2 regions of the Mesorhizobium sp. B2-8-9 genome follow, and region 2 is predicted to be linked to the other one. Evidence: predicted binding sites of a transcription regulator. Region 2 holds the regulator's gene; the other holds the start of a gene.
The links. The regulator LexA, encoded in region 2, represses DNA repair genes until DNA is damaged. The targets are predictions, from matches to a motif close to TGTTCNNNNTGTGTTCNG.

Region 1 (11,116 bases), on a different contig from region 2:
TGCTGAAACCGAACGCGGACTGGTGACGTCGAAGGACGGGTCGGGACCATTGGCGATGTAGGCGACCAGCAGCCGCTGTTCATCTGCGAAAACATGCGGCAACGGAGCGCCCGCCGATACTGACGGCAGGTCGATCGGCAGCAAAGCTTCTGCCGCGGCCATGACTAGTGTCCTGCGCCCGGCAGGATCTTGCCCGGGTTCATGATGTTCAGCGGATCGAGCGCCTGCTTGATCGTGCGCATGACATCGACGCCATGGCCGAGCTCGTGGCGGAGGAAGCCGACCTTGCCCTGGCCGATGCCGTGCTCGCCGGTGCAGGTGCCTTCCATGGCGATCGCGCGCATGTTGAGCCGGGCGACGAATTTCTCGGCGAGCGCGATCTCGGCCGGGTTGTCGACATCCATCAGCACCAGCACATGGAAATTGCCGTCGCCGGCGTGGCCGACGATCGGCGCGATAAGTCCCATCTCGGCAATGTCGGCCTCGGTCTCGGTGACGCATTCGGCAAGCCGCGAGATCGGCACGCAGACGTCGGTCGACAGCCCCTTGGCGCCGGGGCGCAGCGTCAGTGACGACCAATAGGCGTCGTGCCGCGCCTTCCAGAGCTTTGTCCGCTCTTCCGCGACGCTGGTCCATAGGAACGGCCCGCCACCCTGCTCCTCGGCGATCATGCCGAACATCTCGGCCTGCTCGGCGACGCCCGCGTCGCTGCCGTGGAACTCGACGAACAGGCACGGGCTCTCCGGATAGTCGAGCTTGGAATAGTTCTTCATCGCCCGCATCTGCAGCGCGTTGACCAGTTCGATGCGCGCCACCGGGATGCCCATCTGGATGGTCGCGATCACCGTGTTGCAGGCGGCCTCGAGGCTCGGAAACGGGCAGACGCCGCCGGAGATCGCCTGCGGAATGCCCTGCAGCCTCAGCGTCAGCGACGTGATGACGCCGAGCGTGCCTTCCGAACCGACCAGAAGCCGCGTCAGGTCGTAACCGGCCGAGCTTTTCTTCGCCCGCTTGCCGGTCGTCACCGTCTCGCCGTCGGCCATGACGGCGGTCAGCGACAGCACGTTTTCACGCATCGTGCCGTAGCGCACCGCGTTCGTGCCGGACGCCCTGGTCGCCGCCATGCCGCCCAGCGACGCATTGGCGCCAGGATCGATCGGGAAGAACAGACCGGTGTCGCGCAGGTGCCGGTTGAGGTCCTCGCGCGTCACGCCGGGCTCGACCGTGCAGTCAAGGTCCTGCGGGTTGACGGCGAGGATCCGGTTCATGCGCGACGTGTCGATGGAAATGCCGCCGCCCGGCGCATTGGTGTGGCCCTCGAGCGACGAGCCGACGCCGAAGGCGATCACCGGCACGCGGTGGGCGGCGCAGGTGCGCACGATCTCCTGCACGTCCGCGCTCCTCTCGACGAACGCGACGCCGTCCGGCGCCTGGGTCGGAATATAGGTGGTGGTGTGCGCGTGCTGGCCGCGTATCGCCTCGCCGGTCTGGAAGCGCTCGCCGAAGCGCTGCTTGAGGATGCCGAGTACCGCGGCGATGCCTTCCTCATTGCGTTCGACGGGGTTGAGGTCGCTCAAAGCCATGATTTCCTCCGCGAATGGACCAGCGGCCGCGCTTGTAGTGCAGCTATGAATGATGCCTAAAGCAATCCTAGGAAAAGTGCCAAGCGATTAGCTCGGCGACTTCACCGTAGCCGTCCGTCCGCCCTGTGCAGCGACCATCGAGGAAACCAAAATGACGATCCCCGCACCGATCATTTCCAGCCCAATGGCGATCGAGAAGGAATGGATCGACTATAACGGCCATCTCAACATGGCCTACTACAACGTGCTGTTCGACCGCTGCTCGGACCAGGCGTTCGAGCTGATGGGCATGGGGCCGAACTACGCCAAGGAGCGACGCCTCACCATCTACACGGCCGAAGTTCACGTCTGCTACGTGCAGGAGTTGCACCTCGACCACAAGGTCAACGTCTCGTTCCAGCTGATCGATCATGACGAGAAGCGGCTGCGTGCCTATCAGGAAATCCGCCACGTCGACGGCTGGCTGGCGGCGACGTCCGAATCGCTATCGCTGCATGTCGACATGGAAGGACCGAAGGTCGCTCCCTTCCCCGCCGACGTGATGGCCCAGGTCGAGGCCATGCGCACCGCCCATGCCGGACTGCCGATGCCGGAGCGCGCCGGCCGCTCGATCGGCATCAAGCGCAAGGGCGCTTGAAAACTCGGACGCCCGCGTTAACCTTACCAAGGCTTTAACGTGAACAAGTCGGTTGAGTCCGTTGAACGACTCACTGGCGCGTTCGAAAACCGCCGTACCGGGTTTGCGCGGGGGCGGCTGGCGGAATGCGGTGCGAGGACAGTGCATGAAAACCGACATCAAGGTCGAAGTGGAACGGTTGGCGGCCGATCCACGCATCACCGACTATGATTTCTGGCGATCGCTGAAGAACGTCAACAATGAGATCTTCCACATCGCCAACAACAACGAACCCATCCCGTTCGACATGATCCGCTGGCGCATGATTCTGAAGCAGGCGCGCATGAAGCGCGGCCACGCTTGATCCATCGTCGCTGCCTCATCCTCCCTGACCAGCCATAGCTGCCGAGTCACAACCGCCGAATCATGGCTGCTTGAACCCGCACAGCGGCGAGCGCGGCTCGACCGGTGACGACTGGATGATGGCGGTGTTGGTCATCGCATAGGGAATGATCCGGTCGATCATCCGCTCGAGCTCGCTCACCGAGCCGACATGGGCGAGCGCGATGAAGCAGTCCTCGCCGGTTACCCGGTCGCATTGCGCGATTTCCGGCAGCTCGCGGATGATGTCCGCCACCACGGAAAGCTGTCCCGGCACCGGCCGGATTCTGAGCCATGCCGACAGCCTCATGCCGAGGGCAGCCGGATTGATCCTGACCGTATAGGCTTCGATCACGCCGTTATCCTGCAGCTTGCGGATGCGCTCCGCCACGCTCGGCGCCGACAGCCCGACCGCGCGCGCCAGTTCCGCCGTGCTGATACGCGCATCCTTTTCCAGGAACCGCAGGAGCTTCAGATCGATCGCGTCCAGATCGACATTTTCACTTCGAAGGTTTTTCAAGCCAAACCTCTTCCATCAGAAAGCAAACCGTCAATCAAGCCATTCATCACACATGTAATCCGCGAGTTTCGCCTGCGATAATGCTCGCTTGAAAACGCGAACGCAAATTCCAGCTGCAAACCGGGCCGCCGCCGATGCGCACCCCGCCCTCGCCGGCCCCACCATGCTTGCTGGAATGGCCAACGCGTTGCCGCCGCATGTCTGGTTCTGCGTCAGCGCGGTGTTCCATTATCTCGGGCCGGCCTTCGCCGTGCTGCTTTTCGCTCAGGTCGGCGTGCTCGGCATGGCCTGGCTACGCATCGCCACCGCCGCTCTCATCTTCGCCCCATTGACCAGGCCCTGGCGCGTTTTCGCCGGCGCCGATCGCGCTCAACGACTTCTGCTGCTCGCATTCGGCATCTGCCTGGCGGTGATGAACTGCTCGTTCTATCTGGCGCTCGACCGGTTGCCGATCTCGCTGGTGGCGGCGATCGAATTCGTCGGCACGATCGCGGTCGCGCTGGTCGGCCTGCGCAGCCGGCGCAACTTTGCCGCGCTCGCTGTTGCCGTTGTCGGCACCTTGCTTCTCATCGACGTGAAATGGTCCAGCGATCCGGTCGGCTTGTCCTGGGCCTTTTTGAACGGCGCCCTCTTCGTCGGCTACATCGTGATCGGTCACCGCGTCGCCCAGGCAGGCATCGGCATCGCCGGCCTCGGCGCCGCCATGGCGGTCGCTTTCCTCATCGTGTTGCCCATCGGCTTTCGCGAGGCGCTGCCCGCCTTCGCGTCGCCGCAGCTGCTCGGCGCCGCGATCGGCGTCGGCATCTGCTCTTCGGTCATCCCCTACATCTGCGACCAACTCGCCATGGCGAGGTTGCCGCGCGCGAGCTTCGCATTGATGCTCTCGCTCCTGCCGCTCACCGCAACGCTGATCGGCGTCATCGTGCTGCGCCAGGTACCGAGCGTCACCGACTGCATCGGCGTTGCGCTGGTCATCGCCGGGGTCGCCTTCCACAAGCCGGTGCAGGAATGATCTGCCGACGGCTGTGGTGGGGCCGTTTGCAGGCCGGGCTCACCTGAATATCAATACGCCTTAGGCCAGTTTCTCCTTCAGGAAAGCAATTGTCCGGCCCCAGGCGAGATCGGCGGCTTTCTTGTCATAGCGCGCGGCCGAGGTGTCGTTGTTGAAGGCGTGGTTGGCACCCTCATAGACATAGACCTTGTATTCGACATGGGCGGCGTCGAGCGCCTTCTTGTAGGTGTCGATGCCGGCGTTGGTGCGTTCGTCCAACCCGGCATAGTGGAGCAGCAGCGGCGCCTTGATCTTTTGAGCGTCCTCGGCCTTGGGCTGCATGCCGTAATAGGCGACGCCGGCGCTGAGGTCGGGCGCATGGACGGCGAGTTGGTTCACCGCGCCGCCGCCCCAGCAGAAGCCGACCGCGCCGACCTTGCCGTTGCCGTCCTTGAGGCCCTTGAGATAGGCGATCGTCGCCACGCCGTCGGCGGCGACTCTGGCCACGTCGAGCTTGGTGAACATGTCGCGCGCCTTGTCCTCGTCGGAGGGCGTTCCGCCAAGCGGCGACAGGAAGTCCGGCGCCAACGCGATGAACCCCTCCAGCGCCACGCGCCGGGTGACATCGCGGATATGCGGGTTCAGCCCCCTGTTCTCGTGGATGACGATGACGCAGCCGAGCTTGCCTGACTGGTTCGCGGGCTTGACCAGATAGCCCTTCATCTCGCCGCTTGAGCCGGGATAGGTGATGTCCCCTCCCTTAACGCGGCTGTCGTCTTCGGCGACGATCGCCGCTTGAGCGGAATTGGCCGCCAGCATCGGCGCGATCGCCGCCGCCGCGGCACCCGAGCCCGCCAGCTTGGTCAACTGCTCCATCAAGCGGCGGCGGTCGAGCGTCAGATGCGTGTATTCGTCATAGGCATCGATCATCGCCTGCGTGATGACAGGCTGCGTGACGACGGGCTTGGCAACGGGGCTGGTCATGATTTTCCTCGACGGTTGGCGGTGGACCGCAAGATAGGGTCGAGTATCGCATGGTCCAGTCACGCCCCGGTGACGACCCATATGGGCGGAACCCTGGTGGAGCCAACCCGCCGTCGCGCCGACAAGCCAGCGCGATTCATCACATTTTGGTCATTTCCGAAAGGCTTGATGGTGCTGTCACATTAGGACGTGAAGTTGCCTGAGCGCCCTACCGAAACGAATGACGAAAAGGGGAATGCCATGAACATCCAGGATATCATCAACACCGTTTCCTCGAAGGCCGGCCTCGACGAGCCGACCACCGAGAAGGTTGTCGGCACCATTTTTTCCGTGCTCGAGCATGAGGCTGAAGGCACCAGCATTTCGTCTTTCTTCGACCAGATCCCCGGCGCCGGTGAGTTGGCCCAGAAATATGACGTGATGGCCGCCGGCGCGACGGCCAATTCGGGCGGCGGACTTCTGTCGTCGCTGCAGGGCGCGCTGGGCGGCGTGCTCGGCGAAAAGGCCGGCGCGCTGATCAACGGCATCGCCGCGCTCAAGGCGTCCGGCCTCGACATGGCGCAGATCCGTCAGGCCGGCGAGACCTTGATCAAGCAGGCCGAGGTTGCCGCCGGCCCTGATCTGACCAACCAGGTGCTGGATCAGGTGCCCAGCTTGCGGGGTCATCTCGGGCTTTGAAGCATTCCGAACCGGTTTTGAACGGCTCGGCCTTTCGACGGCAAAGCTGATCCGCTTTCTGGCGACCGAAGGCCTCCCACCGGCGAAATCGATTAGTCCACCTTATGGGGAACAAGATAGTTCGTAGTTTTTGTGCCTCGGGTGACTGTTAGGGCGGAATATCCAGGCGGCGGCGAATCGGTAACCGTGGCGTCAACCTCCCTGCATCGGCCAATAACTTCGCCGACAGGGGACTTAGCCAAACGATCCGCCAAGGCCGCTCTGCATTCATCGGCGGAGTAGATTTGAGGCGCGATTTCGAGCGGCCGACAAGCCCACCCCGGACTGCACGAAAGCAAAATCATTATCGCTGACGCCTCCGGTCCCATTTCGTATTTTCCTTAACGCTCATCCGACGTGACAAAGGACAGTGCGATCAGGTCATCAACGTCGATGCCGCCGCGACCGTTGTCCAAAATGTCGGCGAGAGCTCCCGACCTACGCCGACTGGCAGTGCCTTTGGAAAGGGCCAGCTTAGCCGAGTAGCCAAGGCGCAATTTGGTCTTGCAGTCATCGTACCTGAAGATGCTTACCGCCTTGAACCATGAACCGGTTTTGATGGATCGGCGAGTGGCAGCTAGGGCACTCGTAACGGATGCTCACGTCCCGCAACTCATTGGAAATCGACACCGTCCACCTCCTGCCCGCCCCTACGGATGCCCGCCATCCTGGGGGTGACGGGCATCCATAAACTGGCGATGAAGGGACTCATGTCCGCCAGTCGGGGACACAATGAGATAGTGGGCTATATGTTTCGTCCTTGGGACCAATGCTTGTGATGTGCGACTTCAGTCGGAACCGATAGCCCGACTGGGGACTTGCGCCAGGAACGAACCAACCGACCCTCCGTTGACCCACTGCCGGAAGCTCCCGCTACAGCGGTTGAGCACAAAGCAGAGGCTCCAGCGCTGGCGGGTTACGCGCTGGAGCCGTCTTAAAAGGTTGGAGCGAGAAAATGAAAGACTATCGGAACAGTGTCCTGGAGGCTCGTTGGCTTCTCGCCGTACCCGCGTCGCTTCTCCTGACCGTCCTGCTGGCCGGCTTCTTGCTTTCGTAGCAGGCCGGCCTCGCCTTGTCCTATTTCGGCAGCGTGTAGGCCATCACGTAATCGCCTGGCTTGGTGCCGACCGAGCCGTGGCCGCCGGCGACGATGACGACGAACTGGCGGCCGTCGGCCACCGTATAGGTCATCGGCGTCGACTGGCCGCCCGCCGGCAGCCTCGCCCGCCACAGCTGCCTGCCGGTGGTGAGGTCGTAGGCGCGCAGATAGTCATCCACCGCGGCGCCTAGGAAAGCGACGCCGCCCGCCGTGATCATCGGCCCGCCGATGCCGGGAACGCCGACCTTGAGCGGCAAAGGCAGCGGCGTCATGTCGTAGACAGTGCCGTTGCGGTGCTTGTAGGCGATGTTTCCCGTCTTGAGGTCGACGCCGGCGACATAGCCCCAGGGCGGCGCCTGGCAGGGAATGCCGAGCGGCGACAGGAACGGTCCCATCACCACCGCGTAAGGCGCGCCTTCATTGCGGTTCAGCCCCTGCTCGCTGCCCTTGGTATCGCCCGGCGGCGGCACATCCGCGCGCGGGATGAGCTTCGAGGTGAAGGCGAGGTAGGTCGGCATGCCGAACATCACCTGCCGCACCGGATCGACCGCGACGCCGCCCCAGTTGAAGACGCCGAAATTGCCGGGATAGATCAGCGAGCCCTGCAGCGAGGGCGGCGTGTAGCGTCCCTCATAGCGCAGCTTCTTCAATTCGATCCGGCACGCCAGCTGGTCGAACATGGTGATGCCCCACATATCCGCACCGGTCAGCGGCTTGGGATTGAAGGACAGGTCCGAGGCCGGCTGCGTCGGCGAGGCATGATCGCCCTCGATCGCGCCGCGGGGCGCCGGCACGTCTTTCACCGGAATGATCGGCTCGCCGGTGCGCCGGTCGAGCACGTAGAGATCGCCCTGCTTGGTCGGCCCGACCAGCGCCGGCACGACGCCGTTCGCGGTGGTGATGTCTATCAAAGACGGCTGCGCCGGCACGTCCATGTCCCACAGATCGTGATGCACGGTCTGCCGCACCCAGCGCAATTGCCCGGTGTTGAGATCGAGTGCGGTGATCGAGGAGGAGAATTTCTCGACATTGGCGCTGCGGCCCATGCCGAGCTGGTCCGGCGTCTGGTTGCCGAGCGGAACGTAGAGCAGTCCCAGCTTCTCGTCGGCGCTCGCCGTCGACCACATGTTGGGCGAGTTGTGGGTGTAGGTTTGCCCGGCGGGCAGCGGCGTCGTCACGTCCGGATTGCCGGAATCCCAATTCCATAGGAGCGCGCCGGTGCCGGCGTCGAAGGCGCGGATGACGCCGGACGGTTCCTCGGTCGAATAATTGTCATTGACAGCGCCGCCGACGATGATCTTGCCGGCGACGATCAGTGGCGCCGACGTCGAATAGTAATAGCCCGACTTCGGATAGGGCATGTTGGCCATCAGGTTCAGCGTGCCGGCCTCGGCGAAGGACGGACACACCTGCCCGTTCGCGGCATCGAGCGCGATCAGCCGGGCGTCGGAGGTCGGCAGATAGATGCGCGCGGCGCAAGGCTGGCCGGCGGCGATCTTGGCATCGGCATAATAGGACACGCCGCGGCAGGTCTGGTGCTGGCGGTTGGGGTCGAGCTTGATCTTCGGATCGTAGCGCCACTTCTCCTTGCCGCTCGCGGCATCGATGGCGATGGCGAAATTATGCGGCGTGCAAATGAACAGCACATCGCCGATCTTCAGCGGCGTCACCTGATAGGTCGTCTCGCCGATATCATCGGGGCCTTTCACGTCGCCGGTGCGATAGGTCCAGGCCGGCTGCAGCTTGGCGACGTTGTCCGGCGTGATCTGGTCGAGCGGCGAATAGCGCTGGCCGAAGGGCGTGCGGCCGTAGAACTGCCACTCGCCGGCCGGGATGTCGCCGCCGAGATTGGCGGCCGTCGCCGCCTTTTCGGTGCCCAGCGTGCCGCCGATATCCATGGGATCGGCGGTCATCGAATAACCGGCGACCGCGAGCGAGGCGAGCACGGCCAGGATCAGCGGCGCGCGTCCGTCCGGCCCCCGCAGCCCCCGCCTTGCCCACGGCGTCAAAAGCCACAAGGCGATGAGCACGATGACGCCGCCGCGCGGGCCGAGCTGCCACCAGTCGAAGCCGATTTCCCACACTGCCCAGCATAAAGTGGCAAGCACGAACAGCGCGTAGAGCCAGAGCGAAGTCGACCGGCGCCTGAAAAGCAGCCAGGCGGTGATCAGGAAGATCAGGCCGGCGATCAGGTAGTACCAACTGCCGCCCAGCGCGATGAGCCAGATGCCGCCGCCGCCGAGAATGAGACCGATGAGGAAGAGGACGAGGGAGGTGATGGTGACAGCCAAGACGGTGCTCCTTCGACTGTTGCGCCTTCGCGGCCGCTCTGAGGCGACGGCGAGCCGTCCCTGCCCTGCCGGCAGCTTTCCCTCACCCGCTCCGGCTGTCAAGTTGGGGCCAGACACGCGAAACTAGAACAAAACGTAGACAGTTCTGGTCTTTCGCTGCCGAATCACTACATTCGGGGGCGATGTCGGGCTTTTCCGAAGAGATGCCTTTTTTCGATGAACCGAATGCGCGGCCCGCTGCGGCCCCATCCGGCATAGCCGCGCGCGCCATGGCCGCCCGCAGCGGGCAGAACAGCGCGCCCGATTATCTGAAGGGCCTGAACCCGGAGCAGCGGCTCGCCGTCGAGACGACCGAAGGCCCGGTTCTGGTGCTTGCCGGCGCGGGCACAGGCAAGACGCGGGTGCTCACCACGCGCATTGCCCACATCCTTGCCACCGGCAGGGCCTTCCCCTCGCAGATCCTGGCCGTCACCTTCACCAACAAGGCCGCGCGCGAGATGAAGCAGCGCATCGGCATCCTGATCGGCGAAGGCAATGTCGAGGGCATGCCTTGGCTCGGCACCTTCCACTCGATCGGCGTGAAGCTGCTTCGGCGCCACGCCGAGCTTGCCGGGCTGAAATCGGACTTCACCATTCTCGACACCGACGACGTGGTGCGGCTGATCAAGCAGTTGATCCAGGCCGAAGGGTTGGACGACAAGCGCTGGCCGGCCAAGACCTTCGCCCAGATGCTCGACAACTGGAAGAACAAGGGCCTTGGCCCCGACGAAATCGCGGAAGGCGATGCGCGCAGCTTCGGCAACGGCAAGGGCCGCCAGCTCTACAAGGCCTACCAGGAACGGCTGCAGACGCTGAATTCCTGCGACTTCGGCGACCTGCTCTATCACCCGATCCGCATCTTCCGCGCCTATCCGGACGTGCTGAAGGACTACCACCGCAAGTTCAAATACATCCTCGTCGACGAATACCAGGACACCAACACCGCGCAGTATATGTGGCTAAGGCTGTTGGCGCAGAGGCCGCATTCTGGGCGCAGCCCATCGGCCGAAGGCCGCAAGCCCGACCGGGCGTCGGCCGGCCAGGCCGCCCCCGCGGAGGCCAGCGAGCGAAGCGAGCGCGCGGCCGTGAGCGAGAACAAAGTCAACATCTGCTGCGTCGGCGACGACGACCAGTCGATCTATGGCTGGCGCGGCGCCGAGGTCGACAACATCCTGCGCTTCGACAAGGATTTCCCCGGGGCCACCATCATCCGGCTGGAACGCAACTATCGCTCCACCGCGCATATATTGGGCGCCGCCTCCCACCTCATCGCCCACAATGAGGGCCGCTTCGGCAAGACGCTGTTCACCGACCGCGATGACCCCGAGGACGACAAGGTGCATGTCCACGCCGCCTGGGACTCGGAGGAAGAGGCCCGCGCCATTGGCGACGCCATCGAGGCCTATCAGCGCCAGAAGCATAATCTCAACGACATGGCGATCCTGGTGCGCGCCTCCTTCCAGATGCGCGCCTTCGAAGACCGTTTCATCACGCTCGGCCTGAACTACCGCGTCATCGGCGGCCCGCGCTTCTACGAGCGCTTGGAAATCCGCGATGCATTGGCCTTTTTCCGCGTCGTCGCCAATGGCGGCGACGACCTCGCCTTCGAGCGCATCGTCAACGTGCCGAAGCGCGGGTTGGGCGAAGCCACCATCCGCCAGATCCACGACACGGCGCGCGCGATGCGCATCCCGATGCTGGAAGCCGCCGCGACGCTTGCCGAAAGCGACGAGCTGAAGCCGAAGCCGCGCGCCGCATTGCGTGAGGTCGCGGCCAATTTCGAGCGCTGGCAGAAGGCGCTGGAAAGCACCCCGCACACCGAACTCGCCGAGACCATCCTGGAGGAAAGCGGCTACACCGACATGTGGAAGAACGACCGTTCGGCGGATTCGCCC
Region 2 (11,116 bases):
GTGGCGGCTTCGGTGGAGCGCTCGCGATCGGTATCCTCGATGCGCAGCAGCATCGTGCCGCCGGTGTGCTTAGCATAGAGCCAGTTGAACAGCGCCGTGCGCGCTCCGCCGATATGCAGGTAGCCTGTAGGCGAGGGGGCAAAACGGGTGACGACCTTGTCGGACATGGAACTCTCGAGGAAGCGCTGAAAAATGCATGTTTCGCGCAGACTTCCACGCGACCGGCGTTCATGTAGCATAGGCGGTCTGGGGCGCAAGGGGCAGACCCGATGGCTGGACGTGGCCGGGGCGCGGAGGAGAGCGGGGAAACGACAGCAGGCGTCAGCGAACGCCTGATGTTCGCTCATGCCGTGCCCGAAGAGGGAACGCCGCTTTCGCTTCAGGCGCCGCGTCCGCCAGCCGGGCTTCTGCCAACTGGCGGCGGCACGTTACCGCCAGCATCGCCGACAGCCAATGTCGGCCGGATCCGCAGACAGCTTGGCCGCGTTTCGCTTCCTGCTCTGCGCCGAAGCGTTGCGGTCGCCGCCACCACCGAGCTCGACCGCGGCGTCGGCTTTCTGCTGGTGCCGGTGTTCCTGGCAGCCGGCGTGATCTGTTACTTCTCGCTGAGCGCCGAGCCGGACCTCTACAGGCCGCTCGCGGCGGTCGCCCTGATGGCGGTCTGCGCGGCGGTCTCGCGTTCCCGGCACAGAACGCACCTTGTCTTCATGGCGGCGTTTTTCTGCGCCTTGGGCTTTCTCGCGGCCAAGGTGGAGACCTGGCGGATGGCGACCCCGATGCTGGGTTCCGAAATCCAGACACGGCTGACGGGCCGCCTCGTCACCGCCGAGGCGATGGCCAACGGCCGTGTCCGGCTCACCATAGATCTGATATCCACGGAGCGTCCGAAGCTGCGCTACGCGCCGGACCGCATCAGGCTGTCGGCGCGCAGGATCCCGTCCGGCATGTCGGCCGGGTCGATGCTGACCGGCTATGCCAAGCTGCTGCCGCCGACAGGTCCTGTTCGGCCGGACAGCTACGACTTTTCCTTCGACAGCTATTTTGCCGGCATAGGCGCCAGCGGCTTTTTCCTGGGCGATCCGAAACTTGTCGCGCCGACCCCGAGTGCGCCAACGGAGGTGCCGTTTGGCGCGCGCGTGGCATCGGCCATAGAAAATGCTCGCGAGGGGATTGCCGACCACATCAGGAGCAGCATCGGCGGTTCCGAGGGCGAGATCGCGGCGGCGCTGATCGTCGGCGTTCGTGCTGGCATTCCGGAAGCCATCAATGAGTCGATGCGGCGGACCGGCATCTACCACATCATTTCGATCTCCGGCCTGCATATGGCGCTGGTCGCCGGCACGATCATGGTGCTTTTGCGCGGCGCCTTCGCGCTGTTTCCGGACTTCTCGTCGCGCCGGCCGGTGAAGAAATATGCCGCTGGCATCGCGCTGGCGTCGATCGCCGCCTATCTCGTGATCTCCGGCATCGTGGTGGCGGCCGAGCGAAGCTTCATCATGCTTGGCGTGATGCTGGTCGCCGTGCTTTTCGACCGCGCGGCGCTGACCATGCGCAACCTGGCGATCTCTGCCATCGCCGTCATCCTGGTCTCGCCGCATGAAGTGGTCGGCCCGAGCTTCCAGATGTCCTTCGCCGCCACCGCCGCCCTGGTCGGCGCCTATGCCGGCTTTGCCGACTATCGCGCCGGCAAAACGACCGCGCCGCCGGCAAAGCGTTCGTTTCTCGGGTTCTTATCGCGAAAACTGGCGATTGGAGCGGGTGGCGCCGCCGTGACGTCGCTCATCGCGGGCAGCGCAACATTGTTGTTTGCCATCTGGCACTTCCAGCGGGTGTCGCCGCTCAGCCTGCTGGCCAATCTGGCGGTCATGCCGATCGTCTCATTGGTCGTCATGCCGTTCGCCGTGCTGAGCGCGCTGGCCATGCCCTTCGGCTTAGACGGTCCCTTCCTCTTTGTCATGGGCAAAGGCCTGACGGCGATGATCGCCATTTCGGCATGGATTTCCGAGCGCTCACCGGTCGACGCCGTGGGGCTGATCTCGATCCAGTCGGTGCTGCTGGCGACGGTCGCGCTGGTCATCGCGACCATGGCTACCACTTGGCTGAGGCTTGCCGCCGTACCTTTCGCGCTCGCTGCGCTGCTGGCCATTCCGCACGTCCGCACACCGGACGTACTTATCTCGGAGGATGCGCATCTGGTGGCGATGCCGATCGGCGGCGGCGAGCTTGCCGTCAACCGCGAACGCTCCAACGAGTTCACCACCGACAACTGGAAACGGGCGCTGAAAGCCGAGGAGATCGTGCCGCCAGAAAGGTTCGCCAAAGATACGCTGGACATTGCCGATCCCGTCGAGCTGCCGCCCGGCTCGCCCTTCTATTGCAGCGGCGATCTCTGCATCGGTCGGCATCCTTCCGGCGCGATCGTCGCGCTCGCCGAGACCCGCGACACCGCCCGGCCGGCCTGCGGCTTCGCCGACCTCATCGTCATCAACGACGCCACGGCCTATAACCCGTGCCGCGATCCGCGTGTGCTCGTCGTCACCAAGCGGCAGCTGGCGCGCGACGGCAGCGCCGCCGTTTTCTTCGATCCGCAATCGGCAACCGCGCGGCCAACCGTCCGCTACGCGGTCGTAGAACCATACCGACCCTGGCACGAGCAGCGGAAATACACGCGCGAGGCGAGGGGACTGGCGCCCTATAAGCAGCCGGAGAAACCAGCCGCCGCACCGGGCCAATAGATTGTCGTTCGGGCGAAGAAGGCCGGGGCAGTTCTGCTCAGTAGCGGCGGATAAGTCCCACGAGCTTGCCCTGAACCTTGACCCGGTCCGGTCCAAAGATCCGGGTCTCATAGGCCGGGTTGGCGGCCTCGAGCGCGATCGAGGCACCCTTGCGGCGGAAACGCTTAAGCGTCGCCTCCTCATCGTCGACCAGCGCCACCACGATCTCGCCCGGGCTTGCGGTGTTGGCATTGCGGATGATGACGGTGTCGCCGTCGAAGATGCCGGCCTCGATCATCGAGTCGCCCTTGACCTCCAACGCGTAATGCTCGCCGCCCATGATCATGTCCGGCGGCACCGAGATCGAATGCGTCTGGTGCTGGATGGCGTCAATCGGCACGCCGGCGGCGATGCGGCCCATCACCGGAATGGATACGGCCGCCGCGGCCTCGTCGTCATTGCTTGGCGTCGGGGTGCGCGATGGCGTCGTCGGCTTGACCTGGCGACTGAGATTGCCTTGGCCGCCCTGGATGATGCTCGGCGAAAACTTCTTCGCGGCATTCAGGCCAGGCGCGATCGAGTCGGGTAGGCGCAGCACTTCCAGCGCGCGCGCCCGGTTCGGCAGCCGGCGAATGAAGCCACGTTCCTCCAGCGCAGTGATCAGCCGGTGGATGCCGGACTTGGAGGCAAGGTCGAGCGCCTCCTTCATCTCATCGAATGATGGAGGAATCCCGCTCTCCTTCAGGCGTTCATGGATGAACATCAGGAGTTCATGTTGTTTGCGCGTCAGCATCGGCGGCCCCCACGGGTTCTGAAACCAGAATCAGAAAAACAAACCCAGAACAAACACTATCTGTTCCAGTTGTGTTCCGCAACCGTTTAAAGTTTAGTGAATTTGTTAAGGCTGCCGAAACAATGTCGCATCCGGTGACGGCCGGCTGCCCCTCCTGGGGCAGCGGCATTGATTTCGCTCGATTTTGGAGTTCCCCTTACGCTGAAATACAACCCGCCACGATCACGAAGCCGTGGTTGGGATCACGTCGGCTCTACCGTAAGCGCGTGGCACCGTGAACGAAACGAACCCAAAATGCCAACCTTGGCGAAGTTCCGATCCGCAGTCTTCGCCGTCTATGGACCAGCTAACGTAGGACCAAAGGTTCTTGCCCTGTCGCCGACGGTGGTGAGACAACCCCCTTGGCCAGATCGAAATGGAGGCGGCAGCACAATGAGGGGAATTCCTGATCTCGCCGAAGTCGAGGCGATGGATGCCGCGGATCCGCTGCGCGCCATGCGCGATCGCTTCGTCTTGCCGGAAGACGTCATATACCTCGACGGCAATTCGCTGGGCGCTGCTTCGGTAGACGCCTTCAGCGAGATCGAGACTGCCGCGAGGCAGGAATGGGCGCGGGATCTCATCCGCGCCTGGAACACCGCCGGCTGGTTCGATATGCCCATCGAGCTGGGTGACCAGCTAGGACGGCTGATCGGCGCGAAACCCGGCCAGACGGTCGTTTGCGACACGACTTCGATCAACATCTACAAGGTCCTGCATGCGGCACTTGCAATGCGGCCCGAGCGTTCGGTGATCGTTGCCGAGGGCGACAGCTTTCCGACCGACCTCTACATGGCGGAAAGCGTCGCATCGACGCGGCTCGGCACGGTGCTGCGGCTCGAAGGCACCGATGCCCCGACGATTGAGGAACTGGTTGACGATCGCGTCGCGGTCATCTTGGTCAACCACGTCAACTACAAATCCGGCCGGCTGCGCGACATGGCGGCGCTCACCCGTAAGGCTCATGAAGCCGGCGCGCTGATCGCGTGGGACCTCTGCCACACGGCGGGTGCGCTGCCGGTGGATCTCGACGGCTCTAATGCCGATTTCGCCATTGGCTGCACCTACAAGTATCTCAATGGCGGGCCGGGCTCGCCAGCCTTCATCTACGCCGCGAGCCGCCATCACCGCGACATTCGCCAGCCGCTCAGCGGCTGGTGGGGCCATGCCCGGCCTTTCGCGTTCGAGCAGGGCTACGCCGCGGGCACGGGCATCCGGCGGTTCCTGTGCGGAACGCAACCGGTGCTGTCGATGCGCGCGCTGAAAGGGGCGCTGGATATGTGGAACGATGTCGACATCAGGGCCGTGCGGAGAAAAAGCGTCGCGCTGACGGACCTGTTCATCCGGCTTGTCGAAGCCAAATGCGGCGGCTTCGGTCTTGAGCTGGAGAGTCCACGCAACGGCGCCGAGCGCGGCAGCCAGGTGTCGTTCGCCCATCCGCATGGCTACCAGGTGATGCGTGCGTTGATCGAGCGCGGCGTGATCGGCGATTTCCGCGCGCCATCCACCATTCGTTTCGGCTTCACGCCGCTCTATGTCGGCTACCGCGATGTCTGGAATGCGGTCGAGGTGCTGCAGGAAATCCTGCGCACTGGCATCTGGCAAGACGCGCGCTTTGCCATCAAAACAACCGTTACCTGACTTTGAATCGGCGATGCCGAACAAATGACCTGATCGAGGAGACACCGTTGCTGGGACATCGTATTGCCGACTGGGATGACGCCTATGCAAATGGCGCCAATATCGCGGGCGGCGACCGCTGGCCGGCTGCGTGGGATCGGCCGGCGCGGGCGTTTCGCGAAAGGCTGCTGTCAGAGGGCAGGGCGCGGCTCGATGTTGTCTACGGCGAAGCGCCGCGCAATCGCTTCGACCTGTTTCTCCCGTCTGCGGCGCCAAGGGGGCTCGTCGTGTTCATCCACGGCGGCTACTGGATGGAGTCGGACAAGAGCTCCTGGTCGCATCTGGCTGGAGGCGCGCTCGGCCGCGGCTTTGCCGTCGCCATGCCCTCCTACACGCTGTGCCCGCAGACCAGGATCGGCGGCATAGTCGGCGAGGTCGCTGCAGCGATCGAGAAGACGGCGGCCATGGTCGATGGTCCGCTGATGCTGACCGGGCACTCGGCCGGCGGGCATCTCGCCAGCCGGATGGTGACCACGGCCTCACCGCTATCATCCGATGTGGCGCGGCGCATACGCCAAGTGGTTTCGATTTCAGGCCTGCACGACCTTCGGCCGCTGATGTTCACAGCGCTGAACGAGACCCTGAACATCGACGAGCCGGAAGCGCGGAGCGAAAGCCCGGCATTGTTGCGGCCTCGACAGGGAGCCTGCATCACCTGCTGGGCCGGCGGCGGCGAGCGTTCGGAATTCCTGCGTCAGAGCGCGTTGCTCGCCAACATCTGGACCGGGCTCGGCGCCTCCACCCGTTCAGTGGTCGAGCCGGACCGGCATCATTTCAACGTTGTCGATGGCCTCGCCGACCGGGATCATCCCCTGACCCGTACGTTGGTGGACGAATAAGGTTACGATCGACTTCGTCGACGTATCAGGATCGACTTCGTCGAAGCCTAGCGCAGCATGAGCACGCTGCATTCGGCGCCGGCTTCCGCCGCCGGCGCAAAGGGCTCGCGCACGATCAGGCCGTTGGCGTCGGCGAGCATCCGCAGCATCGAGGAGTCCTGGATTCCGAAAGGCGTCGCGACGAAGGTGCCGGCGTCCTCGCGCACGACCGCGCGCACGTAATCCTGCCTGAGATCGTTGGCCCGGATCGCAGTGCCAAGCCGAGCCGTTCGCACGTCCTGCCGATGATCGCGGCCGCCGAGCCGCGCAAGCAGCGGCTTCAGGAAGAGTTGCGAGCAGACAATGCTTGCCACCGGATTGCCGGGCAGGCCGATGCAGCGGATATTGCCAAGCCGGCCAAACATCAGCGGTTTGCCGGGGCGCATGGCGATTTTCCAGAAATCGAGCTGCATGCCTTCGCCGGTCAGCACGTTATGGACGAGGTCGTGGTCGCCGACCGAGGCGCCGCCGAGCGTGACGACGACATCGGCGTCCGCCTCGACCGCTTTCCGGACCAGCGCGGCAATCGCCTCCTGGCGGTCGGCGGCGATGCCGAGATCGAGCGCGAGCGCGCCGACCGACTGGGCGGCGGCGGCAACGCCGTAGGCATTCGACGAAATGATCTGGTCAGGGCCGAGCGCGCTGCCAGGCGGCAGCAATTCGTCGCCGGTGGCGATGATCGCGACCAGCGGCCGGCGCACGACGTTCAGGGCTGGGTGGTTGGCCGAGGCCGCCAGCGAAAGGGCCGCTGCATCGAGCACGCGGCCCTTTTCGAGCAGCACGTCGCCCTGGCCGAAGTCGAGCCCGCGGCGGCGCACATTACGTCCTTCCGCGGTCGGCTCGGTCAGCTCGATCCTGCCATTGCCGAGGTCGCGGACGTTTTCCTGGATGACGACCGTGTCGGCGCCCTCCGGCAACGGCGCCCCGGTGAAGATGCGCACGGCCTGGCCTTCCCCGACGGTTCCGGAGAAACCGCGCCCGGCAGGCGCCATGCCGATGACCTCGAGTAGCGCCGGCGCCGAGGCGACATCGCAGAAGCGCGCGGCATAGCCGTCCATCGCGGAGGCATCGAAAGGTGGCTGCGTGCGCAGCGCGACCACCGGCTCGGCCAGCACGCGGCCCGCCGCGTCAGCCAGCGGAACGCGCTCGCCCGGCAGAGCCGTCACGCCGTCCAGCAGGCGTTCGAGCGCCTCGGTGACCGGAAGCAAGGCCATTATGAACCTGCCTTGTAGTCGCCTGATTTGCCGCCGGTCTTCTCGACCAGCCGGACGCCGGAAATCACCATCCCGCGGTCCGCTGCCTTGGCCATGTCGTAGATGGTGAGGCAGGCGACTGAAGCGGCGGTCAGCGCCTCCATCTCCACGCCCGTCTTGCCGGTGACGCGGGCGAGCGCGGTGACCTTGAGACCTGGCAAGGAATGGTCCGGCTCGATCTCGACGCCAACTTTGGTCAGAAGCAGCGGATGGCAGAGCGGGATCAGTTCGTGCGTCTTCTTTGCGGCCATGATGCCGGCGATACGGGCAGTCCCCAATACGTCGCCTTTCTTGGCGTCGCCGGCCAGGATCATCTCCAGCGTTTCCGGCTGCATGGAGACGAACCCTTCAGCGACTGCCGTGCGCGTCGTCTCGGCCTTGTCGCCGACATCGACCATGTTGGCTTCGCCCTTGGCGCCAAGATGAGTAAGGGAGGCCATCCTCAAACGGCCTCGGCACGCGCCTTGCCGGTGAGCAGCAGTTGCGTGGCGGCGGCCACGTCGGCCTGCCGCATCAGGCTCTCGCCGACCAGGAAGGTGCCGATCTTGCTCTTCTCCAGCCGGCGGCAGTCCTGATGTGTGAAGATGCCGCTTTCGCTGACCAGCAGCCGATCCGCCGGCACCATGGCCGCCAGCCGCTCCGAAACGTCGAGGCTGGTTTCAAAGGTTCTGAGATCGCGGTTGTTGATGCCGATCAGCCTCGACGAAAGGCGAAGCGCGCGTTGCATTTCCTTTTCGTCATGCACCTCGACCAGAGCGTCCATGCCGAGCTCGAAGGCAGTCGCTTCAAGATCCCTGGCAAGCGCGTCGTCGACGCTCGCCATGATGATCAGGATCGCGTCGGCGCCCCAGGCGCGTGCTTCGTAGACCTGGTAGGGATCGAACAGGAAATCCTTGCGCAGAGCCGGCAGGCGCACCGCTGCCCGAGCGGCTGTCAGGAATTCGGGAGCGCCCTGGAAAGACGGGGCGTCGGTAAGCACCGAAAGGCAGGCGGCGCCACCTTTCTGGTAGGCCTGTGCCAATGACGGCGGATCGAAATCGGCCCGGATCAGGCCCCTGGAAGGGCTGGCCTTCTTGATCTCGGCGATCAAAGCGAAGCCGCCGTCTCGGCGCTTGGCTTCCAGCGCGGCAAGGAAGCCGCGCGGCGGCTCGGCGTCCCCGGCCTTCGTCTTGATCTCGGCGAACGACACGGCGAGCTTCGCCGCGGCGATCTCTTCACGCTTGTAGGCTTCGATCTTGCGCAGGATATCGGACAAGGGGTCTATCCGTTCGAAATCTCGATGAGCTTGTCGAGCACCGCAAGCGCGCGGCCGCTGTCGATCGCTTGCGCCGCCGCCGCGATGCCGTCGGCCAGCGTCGTCACCTTGCCGGCCACAACCAGCCCGGCGCCGGCATTCATCAGCACCGTATCGCGATAGGCGCCGGCGGCTCCGCCAAGCATATCCCGCAATTCCTTGGCGTTGTAGGCCGCGTCGCCGCCGCGCAGCTCTTCCTTTGTGTGCCGCTTCAAGCCAACGGCTTCCGGCGTCAAGGTGAAGCTGCGAATCTCGCCGCCGGCGAGCTCCGCCACCTGGGTCTCGCCGGTGGTGGTGATCTCGTCATAGCCGTCGCCATGGACGACCCAGGCGTGATCGGCGCCCAGCGCCTTGAGCGTCTCGGCCACGGGCATGATCCACTCCGGCAGGAAGACGCCGACCATCTGGCGGCTGACGCCGGCAGGGTTCGACAGCGGTCCGAGCAGGTTGAAGATGGTGCGCGTGCCGAGCTCGACGCGGGTCGGTCCGACATGCTTCATCGCCGGATGATGCGCCGGCGCGAACATGAAGCCGACGCCGACCTCATGGATGCAGCGTCCGATCGTCTCCGGCGGGATGTCTATTCTGACGCCCAGCGCCGTCAGCACATCGGCGGAGCCGGTCAGCGAGGACAGGCCGCGATTGCCATGCTTGGCGACCGGCACGCCGGCCGCGGCAATGACGAAGGCCGAAGCGGTCGAGATGTTGACCGAATGCGAATTGTCGCCGCCGGTGCCGACGATGTCGATGGCGCCTTGCGGCGCCTCGACGCGCAGCATCTTGGCGCGCATCGTGGCGACCGCGCCGGAAATCTCGCCCACCGTCTCGCCGCGCACGCGCAGCGCCATCAGGAAGCCGCCGATCTGGCCGGGCGTCGCGTCGCCCGACATGATGATGTCGAACGCCTCGCGCGCTTCCTCGAAGGAAAGCGCGGTGCCCGTGGCGACCTTGGCTATGTGTGTCTTGAGAGCGCTCATCGTGTCTGTGCTTGCGAAACCGCGTTCGGATCGATGCGAACGTCATATTGCGACTGCAACTGCGCCACGAGCTGGTCGAGCAGATCGTCGGACATGCCGGCACCGAAGGATTTCTGCGCGTCGTCCGGCACCGCGCTGCCATCGGCGCCCGCCGGCTCGAAGACCTCGGCGACCTTGAACAGGATCTGGCCGTCGCCGGTGGGCGAGGGGATCAAACCGGTACCGCCTTCGCCGACGCCGAACATGGCCGCGGCGCCTTCCTTGCCGAAATCGGCATCGTCGGCTTCGCGCTTCAGGCCGCGCTTGGTCTGCTTGTCGAGCTTGAGCTCGCCGGCGATGACGTCGAGCGCGGTGCCTGCCTTGAGGCGCTTCTCCAGCTCCTGAGCCTTGGCGTCGAGCCGCTTGTCGGTCTCGGCCTCCGTCCAGTCGGCGACGACCTTCTTGCGGACTTCATCCAGCGTGCGGTCGCGCGCCGGCGTGACCGACTGCACTTCGTAGAAGACGAAACCGTTGCCGGCAGTCGTCAGGCCTTCGTTCTCGGTATTGGGCTCCGCCGCGAACACCGACTTGATCAGCTCGGCCGATTCCGGCAGGTCGTTGACGATCGTGCCGTCCGGCCGCTGGCCGGTACGGTCGATGGCGTCGATGGTGACGACCTTGAGCTTCAACTTCTCGGCGGCCTGGGCCAACGAGGCGCCCGAGGCGCGGGTGTCCTCGTAGCTGTCATGCACATCGAGCAGGATGCGGCTTGCCTCGCCGAGCGCCAGGTCCTTGCGGATTTGGCCGGACACTTCCGACAGCGGCTTCACCACCTGCGGCTTGATCTCGGTGACGCGCAAGAGCACGGGACCGAAGGCGCCCTGGACGACCTGGCTCACCTCGTTGGCATTGAGCGAGAAGGCGGCATCGGCCACCGCCTTGTCGGCGATCTTGTCCTTGGCCAGCGTGCCGAGCAGCGTGTCGGCCTGCGTCTTGCCTTCGGCGGTGACGAGCTTGTCGAAGGTCGCGCCGGCCTTCAGCGAATCCAAAGCGGCCTTGGCCGCATCCGGCGTCTTGAACACCAGCTGCTCGATGGTGCGCATCTCGGGCGTCGTGTAGCGCGCGATGTTCTTGTTGTAGTCCTCGCTGATCTGCTGGTCTGTCACCGCGGACGGATCCATGATGTCCTGCGGCTCCAGCCGGACATAGGAGAACTTGCGGTATTCCGGCGCGGCATAGTTCTTCTTGTTGGCGTCGAAATAGGTTGTGAGGGCACTGTCGGACGGCGCCTCGATCGGCTGCACCAGCGTCTTCGGCAGCACGACATAGTCGATCGTGCGATCCTCGCCGCGATAGAGAGAGACCGCCTTCAGGAAGGTCTGCGGCACCTTGAGGCCGTCGGAGATCGCCTCGACGATCTGCTGGCGCACGGCCACCTGCGAGCGGTTTCTGAGATAGTCCTCGGGCCGCATGCCGAGCTGGCGCAGCAGATACTCGAAGGTGCGGCGA

Region 1: the regulator LexA is predicted to act here: its motif matches at 9,307-9,324, upstream of FJ423_RS05115 (UvrD-helicase domain-containing protein).

Annotation. Positions count from the first base shown of each region.
Region 1 covers NZ_VFTQ01000003.1:160,325-171,440, reverse strand. The annotation lists gene FJ423_RS05165 (hypothetical protein) at 1-162, opposite strand, end outside; gene FJ423_RS05160 (FAD-linked oxidase C-terminal domain-containing protein) at 165-1,583, opposite strand; gene FJ423_RS05155 (thioesterase family protein) at 1,735-2,220, shown strand; gene FJ423_RS05150 (hypothetical protein) at 2,366-2,563, shown strand; gene FJ423_RS05145 (Lrp/AsnC family transcriptional regulator) at 2,624-3,100, opposite strand; gene FJ423_RS05140 (DMT family transporter) at 3,276-4,112, shown strand; gene FJ423_RS05135 (dienelactone hydrolase family protein) at 4,173-5,075, opposite strand; gene FJ423_RS05130 (hypothetical protein) at 5,316-5,753, shown strand; gene FJ423_RS05120 (glucose/quinate/shikimate family membrane-bound PQQ-dependent dehydrogenase) at 6,870-9,182, opposite strand; gene FJ423_RS05115 (UvrD-helicase domain-containing protein) at 9,365-11,116, shown strand, end outside.
Region 2 covers NZ_VFTQ01000006.1:153,360-164,475, forward strand. The annotation lists gene gltX (glutamate--tRNA ligase) at 1-167, opposite strand, end outside; gene FJ423_RS10120 (ComEC/Rec2 family competence protein) at 270-2,735, shown strand; gene lexA (transcriptional repressor LexA) at 2,773-3,507, opposite strand; gene kynU (kynureninase) at 3,940-5,187, shown strand; gene FJ423_RS10135 (alpha/beta hydrolase) at 5,235-6,065, shown strand; gene glp (gephyrin-like molybdotransferase Glp) at 6,113-7,318, opposite strand; gene moaC (cyclic pyranopterin monophosphate synthase MoaC) at 7,318-7,797, opposite strand; gene trpC (indole-3-glycerol phosphate synthase TrpC) at 7,800-8,612, opposite strand; gene trpD (anthranilate phosphoribosyltransferase) at 8,618-9,628, opposite strand; gene FJ423_RS10160 (peptidylprolyl isomerase) at 9,625-11,116, opposite strand, start outside.